DNA from 2 places in the Staphylococcus sp. GW821-FHT11H10 genome. Region 1 is predicted to be linked to the other one. Evidence: riboswitches for the same ligand, from Rfam matches in the RefSeq annotation. Region 1 holds a riboswitch; the other holds the start of a gene.

Evidence for each region. A riboswitch is a leader RNA that binds a small molecule or an ion and turns the genes downstream of it on or off. The one in region 1 is predicted to bind lysine.
Region 2: it holds a riboswitch for lysine, as region 1 does, so the genes downstream of both, AC1RRU_RS01520 (aspartate kinase) here and AC1RRU_RS06955 (amino acid permease) in region 1, are expected to answer to the same signal.

Annotation. Positions count from the first base shown of each region.
Region 1 is NZ_JBXARC010000010.1:714-8,627, forward strand. Features, by position in the region: gene gap (type I glyceraldehyde-3-phosphate dehydrogenase) at 1-521, shown strand, start outside; gene nrdR (transcriptional regulator NrdR) at 777-1,247, shown strand; gene dnaB (replicative helicase loading/DNA remodeling protein DnaB) at 1,248-2,633, shown strand; gene dnaI (primosomal protein DnaI) at 2,634-3,554, shown strand; gene thrS (threonine--tRNA ligase) at 3,858-5,795, shown strand; lysine riboswitch at 5,845-6,020, shown strand; gene AC1RRU_RS06955 (amino acid permease) at 6,180-7,673, shown strand; ribosomal protein L20 leader region at 7,737-7,864, shown strand; gene infC (translation initiation factor IF-3) at 7,887-7,914, shown strand, end outside.
Region 2 is NZ_JBXARC010000001.1:303,736-311,649, forward strand. Features, by position in the region: gene AC1RRU_RS01515 (ABC-F family ATP-binding cassette domain-containing protein) at 1-1,536, shown strand, start outside; lysine riboswitch at 1,732-1,908, shown strand; gene AC1RRU_RS01520 (aspartate kinase) at 1,990-3,192, shown strand; gene AC1RRU_RS01525 (aspartate-semialdehyde dehydrogenase) at 3,258-4,247, shown strand; gene dapA (4-hydroxy-tetrahydrodipicolinate synthase) at 4,249-5,133, shown strand; gene dapB (4-hydroxy-tetrahydrodipicolinate reductase) at 5,133-5,858, shown strand; gene dapD (2,3,4,5-tetrahydropyridine-2,6-dicarboxylate N-acetyltransferase) at 5,898-6,617, shown strand; gene AC1RRU_RS01545 (amidohydrolase) at 6,930-7,914, shown strand, end outside.

The sequences.
Region 1 (7,914 bases):
TTGGCATCGTTAACGGTCTTATGACAACAGTACATGCGATTACTAACGATCAAAATAATATTGATAATCCGCATAAAGATTTACGTCGTGCACGTTCATGTAATGAAAGTATTATTCCAACTTCAACTGGCGCAGCTAAAGCTTTAAAAGAAGTACTTCCAGAATTAGAAGGTAAATTGCATGGCTTAGCTTTACGTGTGCCAACTAAAAACGTGTCACTTGTAGACTTAGTTGTAGATTTAAAAGAAGATGTTACAGCTGAACAAGTCAATGACGCATTCAGAAATGCTGGACTAGATGGTATTCTCGATGTAGAAGACGAGCCACTAGTATCAATGGACTTCAATACAAATCCTAATTCAGCAGTTATTGACGCTCAAAACACAATTGTGATGGATGATAATAAAGTAAAAGTGATTGCATGGTATGATAATGAGTGGGGTTACTCAAATAGAGTAGTTGAAGTTGCTCAACAAATTGCTAAATTAATTGGCTCTGAAAATGTTGCAACGGCTAAATAATAAGATATCACTATAAATTAAAACGAGACTGTTAAATCTTTTGACTAAGATTTGATAGTCTCGTATTTTATTTTTATGTGATTTTGTATTAAAACTTTCACGCATTCTTGTCATTAAAGAAATATATTATGCATAAAACTAGATTTTTATTAAGATACTTTTGTTTTAGTTTAATTTAAATGAGAATTAGACTTCTTTTGTCAAGAATGCTTTTATAGTATAATGAATCATAATCTATTCAAGAGGGTGAAAGATATGAAATGCCCAAAATGTAGTTCAACACATTCGCGTGTAGTTGATTCTAGACATGCGGATGATGCAAATGCAATTAGAAGAAGAAGAGAATGCGAAAATTGTGGTACTCGATTTACGACGTTCGAACATATAGAAGTAAGTCCATTAATTGTCGTAAAAAAAGATGGAACTCGAGAACAATTTTTAAGAGAGAAAATTTTAAATGGTCTTGTTAGATCTTGTGAAAAGAGACCAGTACGTTATCAACAATTAGAAGATATTACTAATAAAGTTGAATGGCAGCTACGTGATAGCGGACAAACTGAAATATCTTCGCGAGATATTGGTGAACATGTTATGAACCTGTTGATGCATGTCGATCAAGTTTCTTATGTGAGATTTGCTTCAGTTTATAAAGAGTTTAAAGATGTTGATCAATTGTTAGCATCAATGCAAGGTATCTTGAACGATAATAAACGGAGTGATCTATAAATGAGTTTACAATCGTATGAGTATGGTTTGAGTCCACATGACGGTTTTAAAGTGTATCGTCAGTTCCAATTTAATCATAATCATTTGGAAATACTTAATAGATTGTATATGCCATTAATTGGCGCGCAAGCGATAGGTACATATCACTTTATGAACCAATTCGTGAATAGTGATGACACATTAACGCATTACACAATAATGAATGAATTGAAAATGAATTTATCAGAATTTAGACAGTATATGGATTTATTGGAAGCAATCGGTTTATTTAAAACATATGTAAAGCATGATGAACGACAATCATTTTTTATTTACGAATTGATACAACCACCAACTGCCTATCAATTTTTTAATGATCCTATGTTATCAATTTATCTATATAACCAAGTCGATAAACAACGTTTTAAAAGCTTAAAAAATTATTTTAAAAAGCATGATTTTGATTTAAGTGGGTTTCAACAAGTAACTCGCAAGTTTACTGATGTTTTTAAAATTCCACACTCAAGCGTTACTATTGATGCTTCATCAATTAAAAAAGAAAAACCATATCATGGTATTGATTTATCCAATGTATCATTTGATTTTGAGATTTTAAAAGAAATGCTACGTCATCATTTTATTAGCGATGAAATTATAACTAAAGAAGCTAGAGATTTAATTGTTCAATTGGCTACATTGTATGGTTTAACAGAAGATGCTATGAAACGAATTATATTGAATTCTATTACAAGTAATCAACAATTATCATACGAAGAAATGAGAAAGCATGCACGTTCGTATTATTTAATTGAACATAATCAACAATTACCTGAATTAGAGCCTAAGGCAAGTAATCATAATGAAGTGAATAGTAACAATCAATCTGTGTCTTCAAGTCAACCAACTTCCAATGATGATTGGTTTCAATTGTTAGAGGAAACAAGTCCAGTAGATATGTTGGCGTCATGGTCAGAATCAGAACCAACATTTCAACAAAAGAAAATGATTGAAGAGTTAGTCGAAAGAGAAAAATTAAGCTTTGGTGTAATTAATATTCTTTTACAATTTGTAATGCTAAAAAATGAGATGAAACTACCTAAAACATATATTTTAGAAATCGCATCTAATTGGAAAAAATTAGGTATTAAGACTGCAAAAGAAGCATATAACTATGCGTTAAAAGCAAATGAATCAAAATCAGAATATAAAGGTAATGACCAACGTCAATCAAGAAAGCGTTATTCAAAATCACGTGAGATTGTATCTAGAGAAAAAACACCTAAATGGTTAAAAAATAGAGGTCAAGAAAAAACTGATAAAGAAACGACTAAAGAAGAACAAGAACAGTTTGAAAAGGAAAGAGCTGCGTTTCGTGAACAACTAAAACGCGATTGGGAGGAGGATTAAATGAAATCATTCAATAGTATTATCAAATCAAATGGCGATTTAGAAAAAAGAATTGCTAAAATTAAAAAACAAGTCGTTAACGATCCTGATGTTAAATCATTTTTAAATGAACATCAATCTGAATTGACCAATGAAATCATTGATAATGACTTAAATGTGTTGCAAGAGTATAAAGATCAACAAAAAAATTATGATGGGCATGATTATGAAAATTGTCCGAACTTTGTTAAGGGTCATGTTCCTGAATTATATATCGACAATAATAGAATTAAAATACGTTATAACATGTGCCCTTGCAAAATTAAACACGATGAAGAAAGATTTAATTCTCACTTAATCACATCACACCATATGCAACGTGATACATTAAACGCTAAGATGAAAGATATTTATGACACTGATTTGAACCGATTAGTTATTGCTAAAAATGTAAATGATATCTGTAAACAATTAGTTAATGGAGAAAATGTAAAAGGAATGTATATTCACGGCCCATTTGGAACAGGGAAATCATTTATTCTAGGTGCAATTGCCAATCAACTTAAAGCTAAAAGTGTTGCTTCTACGATTGTTTATTTACCTGAATATATTCGCACACTCAAAAGTGGTTTCAGAGATGGGAGTTATGAAACAAAGTTACAACGAATAAGAGAGGCAAATATATTAATGATAGATGATATAGGTGCGGAAGAAGTAACACCTTGGGTTAGAGATGAAGTAATTGGACCATTATTACACTATCGCATGGTTCAAGAACTACCAACGTTTTTCTCATCGAATTTAAATTTTGAAGAGCTAGAACATCATTTATCTATCACACGTGAAGGTGCGGAAGAAACAAAAGCCGCTAGAATTATTGAAAGAATTAAATCTTTATCAACGCCATATTATTTGGATGGTAAAAATTTAAGAAACAATTGAAATTTAAAATAACTATTGTATAATTAAGATAAATCTTAATCGTTGAAATAGTTGAAGATATGATAATTTAATCCATGTTATACAGCGAGCTAATGTATGATGAGAGATTAGCTAATAAATTAAATTATTACTCCTTCATCATTAGGTGTTGGTAATCAATGCCCGGCTCAAGACCGTTATCTTAAGTAGAGATATTTAGCTATTGCTAAATAACTAGGGTGGTACCACGACGAACTCGTCCCTTTTTTTAGGGGCGAGTTTTTTATTTCAACGAAATTAGAATTTAATTATGGAGGTTTTCTAATGGATCAAATAAATGTTCAATTCCCAGATGGAAATTCGAAAGCGTTTGATAAAGGCATTACAACTGAAGAAATTGCACAATCAATTAGCCCTGGATTAAGAAAAAAAGCGGTTGCTGGTAAATTTAAAAATCAAATGGTCGATTTAACTAGACCGTTAGAAGAAGACGGTTCAATTGAAATTGTGACTCCAGGTAGTGATGAAGCGCTTGAAGTTTTACGTCATTCTACTGCCCATTTAATGGCCCAAGCTTTAAAACGTTTATATGGGGATGTTAAGTTTGGAGTTGGCCCTGTTATAGACGGTGGATTCTATTATGATTTTGATATGGATGAAAAGGTTTCGTCAGATGACTTTGAAAAAATTGAAAAAACGATGAAACAAATTGTTGATGAAAATCATAAAATTGAACGTAAAGTTGTATCAAGAGAAGAAGCTAAATCATTCTTCAAAGATGATCCTTATAAATTGGAATTAATAGACGCTATACCTGAAGATGAAAGTGTTACTTTGTATTCGCAAGGTGAATTTACTGATTTATGTCGTGGTGTACACGTTCCTTCAACTTCAAAAATCAAAGAATTTAAATTACTTTCAACTGCCGGTGCATATTGGCGTGGTGACAGCAATAACAAAATGTTACAGCGTATTTATGGTACAGCATTCTTTGATAAAAAAGATTTGAAAGCACATTTAGAGATGCTTGAAGAGCGTCGTGAGCGTGATCACCGTCGAATTGGTAAAGATTTAGAGCTATTCACTAATAATCAATTAGTAGGTGCAGGTCTTCCATTATGGTTGCCTAATGGTGCTACAATTCGTAGAGAAATTGAACGTTATATAGTTGATAAAGAGGTAAGTATGGGTTATGACCACGTATATACTCCAGTGTTAGCAAATGTTGAGTTATACAAAACTTCTGGACACTGGGATCATTATAGAGATGATATGTTCCCACCAATGAAATTAGATGAAACAGAAGAAATGGTATTACGACCTATGAATTGTCCACATCATATGATGGTCTATAATAATCGTCCTCATTCTTATCGTGAACTACCTATCCGTATTGCAGAATTAGGAACTATGCACAGATATGAAGCTAGTGGTGCTGTATCAGGATTACAACGTGTACGTGGAATGACATTAAACGATTCACACATATTTGTTAGACCTGATCAAATTAAAGATGAATTTAAACGTGTTGTTAACATGATTCAAGAAGTATATAGTGACTTTGGCTTTGAAGATTACACATTCAGATTAAGTTACAGAGATCCAGAAGATAAAGAGAAGTATATGGATGATGATGAAATGTGGAACAAAGCTGAAACTATGTTAAAAGAAGCAGTCGATGAAATGGGATTACCATATGTTGAAGCAATTGGTGAAGCGGCATTCTATGGTCCAAAACTAGATGTTCAAGTTAAGACTGCTATGGGTAAAGAAGAAACTTTATCAACTGCTCAAATTGATTTCTTATTGCCAGAACGTTTTGAACTAACATACATCGGTAGCGATGGTGAAAATCATCGTCCAGTAGTTATTCATCGTGGCGTAGTTTCAACTATGGAACGATTTGTAGCGTTCTTAACTGAAGAAACTAAGGGTGCATTCCCAACTTGGTTAGCACCTAAACAAGTTGAAATAATACCTGTTAATGTTGACTTACATTATGACTATGCTAGAAATTTACAAGATGAATTAAAATCACAAGGTGTACGTGTAGAAATTGATGACCGTAATGAAAAAATGGGGTACAAAATTCGTGAAGCACAAATGCAAAAAATACCTTATCAAATAGTTGTTGGTGATAAAGAAGTTGAAAACAATCAAGTCAATGTACGTAAATACGGCTCTCAAGATCAAGAAACAGTTGAAAAAGATGAATTTATTTGGAATTTAGTAGATGAAATTCGTTTGAAAAAACATAGATAGTCTTGATAAAAATGATAGCTTAATGTATATTACTATATAGTTAATTAAAAAAAGAGTTAGAGGTTGCGTCTTTAATTAGTAACACTTCAGAAGTTATTAAGGAACGTATGTTGAAAGTGTGGAAGGTAAAGATGCCGAAATGAATGATACCCTTAATTATCATTTGTTGGGACAGTTATCGAAAAGAAACTGTACTGTCACAATTTGTGATGTGCTACCGACATAGATTAAGCAGATGGTTGCATATCTAAAGGTATGCAACCATTTTTTTATGCTTTAAAGAATTATAAACTATTTGGAAGTATAATTTGAATGCGTTCATAATCATCGCATAACACAACAAAACTATTTTAGTTAGCCTCTACTGTAAGAAAGGGAGCTTCTATGAAAAAAGTCGAAAATCAAGATGATGGAATCAAAAGAGGACTGAAGGACCGCCATATTTCTATGATAGCAATGGGTGGTTGTATCGGTACCGGATTATTTATGACCTCTGGGGGAGCAATACACGATGCAGGGGCATTAGGTGCTTTAATTGCATATGCGATTATTGGAGCTATGGTATTCTTCCTCATGACATCTTTAGGTGAAATGGCAACGTATTTACCAGTGTCTGGTTCATTTAGTACTTACGCAACACGTTTTGTAGATCCATCTTTAGGATTTGCGTTAGGTTGGAACTATTGGTTTAACTGGGTTATTACAGTTGCAGCAGATGTAACCATTGCTGCACAAGTCATTCAATATTGGACACCTATGGCTGGTATTCCAGCATGGGTTTGGAGTTGTATATTCTTAGTTATTATATTCGCACTAAACTCTTTATCTGTTAGAGTTTATGGTGAAAGTGAATATTGGTTCGCTTTAATCAAAGTTGTAACAGTCATTATCTTTATCATTATTGGTCTTTTAACGATACTAGGTATTATGGGTGGAGAATTTGTAGGTTTCGAGACATTTACGAAAGGTGACGGACCAATTCTAGGTGGTAACTTAGGTGGAAGTTTATTATCAATTCTAGGCGTCTTCCTAGTTGCTGGATTCTCATTCCAAGGTACAGAGTTAATTGGTATTACAGCTGGAGAATCTGAAAATCCAGAACGCGCTGTACCTAAAGCTATTAAACAAGTATTCTGGAGAATATTATTATTCTACATATTAGCAATATTTGTTATAGGTATGTTAATCCCTTACGATAGTAATGCATTGATGGGTGGCGATGATAATATTGCTACTTCTCCATTTACACTCGTGTTTAAAAATGCTGGGTTAGCTTTTGCGGCATCATTTATGAATGCAGTTATTTTAACATCAGTTTTATCAGCAGGTAATTCAGGTATGTATGCATCAACACGAATGTTATATTCTATGAGTAAAGATAAATTAGCTTTCCATTCATTTGGTAAAACGAATAAATATGGTGTGCCATACTTATCTTTATTTGCGACAGCGATTTTAGTTGTTATTATTTTCTTAGTGCAAAAACTAAGTGGTGACGCATATGAATATATTGTTGCTGCAAGTGGTATGACAGGCTTTATCGCATGGGTAGGTATTGCAATTAGTCACTACAGATTTAGAAGAGCTTTCGAAAAACAACATCATAGTAAAAGGGAGTTGAAGTATAAAGCTAAATGGTTCCCATTCGGTCCTATATTCGCAGGCTTGCTCTGTGTGATTGTCATAATCGGGCAAGATGTTGATTTTATTAAAACAGGTCATTTCGATTTAAATCGCTTCATTATCACATATATGGGAATCCCAGTTTTCTTAGTATTCTTTATTTATCATAAATTGAGATATAAAACGAAGATAATTCCATTAGATAAAGTAGATTTAAGACAAGATGTTTCAATGGATGAAGTAAAACATCACTAATATTAAAATAATTGTTGACTTATATGATATACACTGATATGATTATTAACGTTGAATACGAAACGTACCAAGTAGAAACACCCGTTTCTCACCTGTAGCGACGCATCAAGCAGTTGGCAGGTTAATCATGTCACACATTATATGTGTATGAGAGAAGAGCGGGCATTCTATGCTCGCTCTTTTTGCTTGGAAAATTTCGTAAAATTTTGGGAGGTGTCAACCATAGCAAAAGATCAAACGC
Region 2 (7,914 bases), on a different contig from region 1:
TTTACTGAAGGAAATTGTTATGGGCTTATCGGTGCTAATGGTGCTGGTAAATCAACGTTTTTAAAAATTTTATCAGGAGAAATTGATTCTCAAACAGGACATGTTTCAATGGGTAAAGATGAACGTTTAGCTGTTTTGAAACAAGATCACTTCGCCTATGAAGAAGAACGTGTATTAGATGTTGTTATCAAGGGACATGAACGCTTATATGAAGTCATGAAAGAAAAAGATGAAATTTATATGAAACCTGATTTCAGTGATGAGGATGGTATACGTGCCGCTGAACTAGAAGGTGAATTCGCCGAAATGAATGGTTGGAACGCAGAGGCTGACGCTGCTTCTTTACTTTCAGGTTTAGGCATATCTGCTGATTTACATGATAAGCAAATGTCAGAATTGGAAAATAATCAAAAAGTGAAAGTCTTATTAGCTCAAAGTTTATTTGGTGAGCCTGATGTACTTTTACTTGATGAGCCTACCAATGGTCTAGATATTCCTGCCATTAGTTGGTTAGAGGATTTCTTAATTAACTTCGATAATACTGTCATCGTGGTATCTCATGACCGTCACTTTTTAAACAATGTATGTACACATATTGCTGATTTAGATTTCGGTAAGATTAAATTATATGTAGGTAACTATGATTTCTGGTATCAATCTAGTCAATTAGCTCAAAAAATGGCTCAAGAACAAAATAAGAAAAAAGAAGAAAAAATTAAAGAGTTACAAGACTTTATTGCACGTTTCTCAGCTAATGCCTCTAAGTCTAAACAGGCAACAAGTCGTAAGAAACAATTAGAAAAAATTGAATTAGATGATATTCAACCATCTTCAAGACGTTATCCATATGTTAAATTCACACCAGAGCGTGAAATCGGTAATGATTTATTGACTGTTCAAGGACTTTCTAAAACAATTGATGGTGAAAAAGTACTTGATAACATTTCATTCACTATGAATCCTAATGATAAAGCAATTTTGATTGGAGATAGTGAAATTGCAAAAACTACATTACTGAAAATTTTAGCTGGTGAAATGGAGCCTGATGAAGGTACATTTAAATGGGGTGTAACAACTTCATTAAGTTACTTCCCTAAAGATAACTCAGAGTTATTTGAAGGCGTAGACATGAATTTAGTAGACTGGTTACGTCAATATGCACCTGAAGATGAACAAACAGAAACTTTCTTACGTGGTTTCTTAGGACGAATGTTATTTAGTGGTGAAGAAGTTAAAAAGAAAGCTAGTGTGCTCTCTGGTGGTGAAAAAGTTCGCTGTATGTTAAGTAAAATGATGCTATCAAGTGCCAATGTTTTACTATTAGACGAACCTACTAACCATCTTGACTTAGAAAGTATTACAGCAGTAAATGATGGATTAGCTTCTTTCAAAGGATCAATCATCTTTACATCTTATGACTTTGAATTTATCAATACTATTGCAAATCGTGTGATTGATCTAAATCAATCAGGTGGTTTATCTAAAGAAGTTCCTTATGAAGAATATTTACAAGAAATTGGCGTATTACAAAAATAATATATAAGCACATACGCACTTCCCTATTACTAAATTGGGGAGTGCGTTTTTTACTATCATATTACTCATTTGATAAATCTTTACTTACATATAGTAAAAGTACTTTCTAATTTTTCAGTCTATTTCAAAAAATCACAATTATCGGTTTACAGACACAATTGCCATATGTATAATATAAAACATAGCAATTGAATAAGAAATTGATGAGGCGCATCAATCATCAGTATATATTAGATAAACTGTCTGCAACAGCTAATATAGAAAGGGTGCGATGCCGAAATGAATCATAATCGCAGCTATGATTTGTTGGACTTTGTGGTTAAGAGCTGAAAGTTTGTCATTATTATTTAATAATGGAGTGCATCACTTGTATATAAATCACGAACAAGTTCGCACTTCCGAACTTGTTCTTTTTTATAGCGTGTGCCTCCCTATATTTTAGGAGGTAAAGTTTTGAAACGAAGTGTTTTGAAGTTCGGTGGTTCATCCGTCGCTGATTTTACAAAGATAAAAAATATTGCAGAAATGCTTAAGAACCGTGTGGATGACGGTGAACAATTAATTGTAGTTGTTAGTGCTATGGGTAAAACAACAGATCAATTAATGGATAATGTATCAAATCTTACTGCTACACCTAAAGATGAGGAACTCGCCCTACTTTTAACGACCGGTGAACAACAGACTGTATCATATTTATCCATGGTGTTAAATGATATCGGTGTTAATGCTAGAGCAATGACTGGTTATCAAGCAGGTATTAAAACGATTGGCCATCATTTAAAGAGCAGAATTGCTGAAATCAATCCAGAAACATTTGATAAAGCATTCACCGACAAAGATGTATTAGTCGTTGCTGGTTTCCAAGGTATCAATGATGCATTTGAACTTACAACGTTAGGACGTGGAGGATCAGATACAACGGCAGTTGCAATTGCTGCAAGTAATCAAATTCCATGTGAAATATATACTGACGTTGATGGAGTTTATGCCACTGACCCTCGAATATTAAGTAAGGCAAAACGGTTAGATTATGTTTCTTATGAAGAAATGATGGAAATGAGTGCATTAGGTGCAGGCGTTCTTGAAACTCGAAGCGTAGAACTTGCTAAGAACTATGATATCCCATTGTATCTCGGTAGAACTTTATCAAATGAGAAAGGAACATGGATTATGTCAAGAACAGATTTATTAGAGAAGAAAGCTGTAACAGGTGTAGCATTAGATAAACATATGATGCACGTTACAATTAGTTATCCCCTACCTGATAATCGTCTTTTAACGCAATTGTTCACAGCATTAGAAGAAGGTTCAGTAAATGTGGATATGATATCCCAAATAATTAACATTGAAGGATTGCAGCTATCATTCTCAATTAAAGATAGTGATGTACAACAAATTTCAACTATTTTGAGTAATCTTTCTTCTTCATTTAACGCATTGGATTATAAAATTAATGAAGAATACGTTAAAATTTCGCTTATTGGTTCTGGTATGAGAGATATGTCGGGCGTTGCATCAAAGGCTTTCATTACTTTAATTAATGCAAATATCCCATTCTATCAAACTACAACATCTGAAATTAGTATTTCATATGTGATAGATGCTGATAATGGAGAAAAAGCTGTTGAAGTATTATACAATGCATTTGATATTTAAACATCAACATGCTATTTATAAATAATTTTTTTAAAATTCAAACAAATGATATTGGAGTGACTTTTATGACAAGATTAGCAGTAGTCGGAGCAACAGGTTTAGTTGGAACAAAAATGTTAGAAACAATTGATCGTAAAAACATCAAGTTCGATGAGTTAGTATTATTCTCATCAGCTAGATCAGCAGGTAAAGAAGTTCAATTTCAAGGTCAAACGTATGTTGTACAAGAATTAACAGAAGAAGCAGCAAGTGAAAAATTTGACTACGTTCTAATGAGTGCCGGTGGTGGCACAAGTGCACAATTCGCCCCAATCTTTGAAAAAGCAGGTGCAATTGTCATCGATAACTCTAGTCAATGGCGCATGACTGAAGATATCGACTTAATTGTACCTGAAGTAAATCAACCTGAATTTAAGCGCGGCATTATTGCCAACCCTAACTGTTCTACAATTCAATCAGTAGTACCATTAAAAGTATTACAAGATCAATTTGGTTTAAAACGTGTTGCATATACTACTTATCAAGCTGTTTCAGGTTCAGGTATTAAAGGTAAAAGAGATTTAGCTGAAGGTGCAAATGGTAAAGAACCAGAAGCGTATCCTCACCCTATTTATAATAATGTGTTACCACATATTGATGTATTCTTAGAGGATGGATATACAAAAGAAGAACAAAAAATGATTGATGAAACACGCAAGATTTTACATGAACCTGAATTAAAAGTAACTGCGACATGTGCACGTGTTCCAGTACAAGATAGTCATAGTGTTGAAATTGACGTTACTTTAGATAAGGAAGCAACTGTACAAGAAATTAAAGATTTATTTGATAAAGACGAACGTGTTGTATTAGTTGATAACCCTGAAAAAAATGAATATCCTCAGGCACTTAACTCTACTGGTAGAGATGAAGTATTTGTAGGCCGTATTCGTAGAGATGACTCATTAGATAATACATTCCACGTTTGGTGCACATCTGACAATTTATTAAAAGGTGCAGCATTGAATGCAGTACAAGTATTAGAGCAAGTAATCAATTTAAAAGGAGCTAGATAATATGCCACATTTATTCGAAGGTGTAGGAGTAGCACTTGCTACCCCATTCACAAATAATGAAGTTGATTATAATGCATTAGAGAGACACGTAGATTTCCTATTAGACAATGGTGTAAAAGCTATTATTGTTAATGGAACTACAGCTGAGAGCCCTACTTTAACTGAAGAAGAAAAAGAACAAGTATTGGAGTCAGTTATAAAGCAAGTTAATCATCGTGTGACTATTATTGCAGGTACAGGTACGAATAATACTGCCAAATCAATTCAAGCATCTCAACGCGCTAAAGCACTTGGTGCAGATGCAATTATGTTGATAACCCCCTACTACAATAAAACAAATCAACGTGGCTTAGTTAAACACTTCGAAACGATTGCGAATGAAGTTGAATTGCCAGTTGTACTATATAATGTGCCTTCTCGTACAAATATGACAATTGAACCAGAGACAGTTGAAACATTAAGTCATAACCAATATATTGTTGCAATCAAAGATGCCACAAATGACTTTGAATATTATGAAGACGTTAAAAGTCGTATCAATCAAGAAGAATTCGCTTTATATAGTGGTAACGATGATAATGTTGTCGAATTTTATCAAAGAGGTGGCAATGGTGTTATTTCAGTTATTGCTAATGCAATTCCTAAAGAATTCCAAGCTTTATATGATGCTAAACAAAGTGGACAAGATATTTCAAACGATTTCGAACCAATTAGTAAATTATTAGATGCGCTTTCTGTAGATGTTAATCCTATTCCGATTAAAGCGTTAACAAGTCATTTAGGTTTTGGTAATTATGAATTGCGTTTACCACTTCTTCCGTTAGAAGATGCAGATGCCAAAGTCTTAATCAATGTATTTGAACAGTTTAAAGCAGGTGAACTTTAATGAAAATTTTACTTATTGGTTACGGTGCAATGAATCAAAGAGTGGCTCGATTAGCAGAGGAAAAAGGTCATGAAATTATAGGTGTTATTGAGCCTCAAAAAAATGAGACAACACCATATACACACTATGATCACATTACTGATGCACAAAATGAAGCGGATGTAGCGATTGATTTTTCAAATCCTAATCTATTGTTCCCACTTCTTGAAGAAGAGTTTCAATTACCTTTAGTTATAGCTACTACAGGTGAAAAGGAAAAATTAATTGAAAAGTTAAATGAATTAAGCCATAACATGCCAGTATTCTTTAGTGCAAATATGAGTTATGGTGTACATGCTCTAACTAAAATATTAGAAGCAGCTATCCCACTTCTGCAAGATTATGATATCGAGTTGACTGAAGCACATCATAATAAAAAAGTAGATGCTCCTAGTGGGACATTAGTAAAATTATATGATGTTATTAAAGACTTACGCCAAAATATCACACCAGTTTATGATCGACATGAACTTACAGAACAACGCACTAAAGACGAAGTTGGCATTCACTCAATTCGTGGTGGGACTATTGTAGGTGAACATGATGTATTATTTGCAGGAACAGATGAAACCATTACACTCTCACATAAAGCACAGTCTAAAGATATTTTTGCAAATGGAGCAATCACTGCTGCTGAAAAATTAATAAACCAATCTAACGGTTATTACACGTTTGACAACCTATAAGTTATAAAATCTAGCAAATATTAAGGAGAGACTTAAATTATGGTACAACATTTATCAGCTGAGGAAATTATTCAATATATTAGTGACGCCAAAAAATCTACACCATTAAAAGTATATGTTAATGGTAATTTTGATGGTGTTACCTTCCCTGATTCTTTTAAAGTATTTGGTTCCGACAATTCTAAAGTAATCTTTTGTGAAGCCGATGATTGGAAACCATTCTATGAATCAAACCAATCTACAATTACTGAGTTAGAAATTGAAATGGATCGACGTAATTCAGCAATTCCACTTAAAGACTTAACAAATACAAATGCGCGTATTGAACCAGGTGCATTTATACGTGAACAAGCAATTATTGAAGACGGTGCTGTCGTTATGATGGGCGCAACAATCAATATTGGTGCTGTAGTTGGTGAAGGAACTATGATTGATATGAATGCTACATTAGGCGGTCGTGCGACAACTGGTAAGAATGTGCATGTAGGTGCTGGCGCCGTTCTAGCTGGCGTAATTGAGCCTCCTAGTGCTTCACCAGTAGTCATAGATGATAATGTATTAATTGGTGCTAATGCAGTCATTTTAGAAGGTGTTCATGTTGGCGAAGGCGCAATTGTCGCTGCAGGTGCAATTGTTACTCAAGATGTTCCAGCTGGTGCAGTCGTAGCTGGTACCCCTGCTAAAGTGATTAAACAAACTTCGGAAGTAGAAGACTCTAAACGTGAAATTGTTTCAGCATTAAGAAAATTAAATGACTAATGATATGAGTGTTTGATGAGTGGCTATGTCAAAAAAACTATTTTATAGCTGTATTGCATAATCACAATAGCTTACTGAACTGAGAAGGCGCTTAACTGAGCCCTTCTCAGTTTTAGTTATTCTTATGAAAAGTGGATTGGGCATAGTAAAGAGTATTTAGAATTTTTACCAACAGGCCAAGCAATGGGCAAATAATCTATACGCCTCTATTTCAAAATTAATACTATTTAAATTAATATCACGTCATACATAAAAAGATGAAATAAGTTACAATATTAATAAGACTAATTAAGTTAATAAAGGAATGATATGATGAGTGAATTAGAGTTTGTAACTAAACATAGAAGACATTTACATCAACATCCAGAATTAAGTTTACATGAATTCGAGACGACAAAATATATCACACAGTTTTTAGAAGAATTAGGAGTGTCATATGAGCGCCCTCTTGAAACTGGTGCAATAGCATACTTAAACGGTAATAGTGATCATACCATTGCATTTCGTGCGGATATCGATGCGTTACCAATTTTTGAAGAAAATGATGTCGATTATCGAAGTCAAACGGATAATGTAATGCATGCATGTGGTCACGACGGACATACAACGGCATTAATGTTATTTGTTAAACGATGCAAAGAAATGTTCGATAAAGGAACGCTTCCACACAACGTTGTATTCATCTTCCAACCTGCCGAAGAAACTGGTGGCGGAGCGAATCGTCTAATTAAAGCAGGTGCGTTTAATAACTATCCAATAGAAGCTGTTTTTGGCATCCATGTTAATCCATTTGCCGATGAAGGACAAGTTGTTATCCGTGATGAAGAAATTACAGCAAGTGCAACTGAATATCGCTTCTTCTTAAAAGGATTATCAAGTCATGTTGCAGATAAAGAGCAAGGTCATTCATGTGGTGAAGCCCTTCTACACGTTCTAAATCAAGTAGGACAAATACAACAGTATCATCTCAATGGCTTAAAACGAAATATTGTTCATATGGGTCATTTTGAAGCTGGAGAAGCTATTAACACTGTAGCTAGCCATGGATATTTAGAAGGAACGATTCGAACTTATGATCCAAATGATTTAAATGTAGTAAAAACACAAATGCATAAAATTGCTGAGAGTGTAAGCTTATTATTTAATGTGGATTGTGAAGTGAAATTTGAAGAAGGCTACCCACCTACGATGAATAGTCCTAAATTGCGTGCGAGTGTAGAACAAGCGATTAATGCTGCAAATCTAGAAGTTATAGATAAGCCTCTTCCATTCTTATTTGGTGAAGACTTTAGCTTCT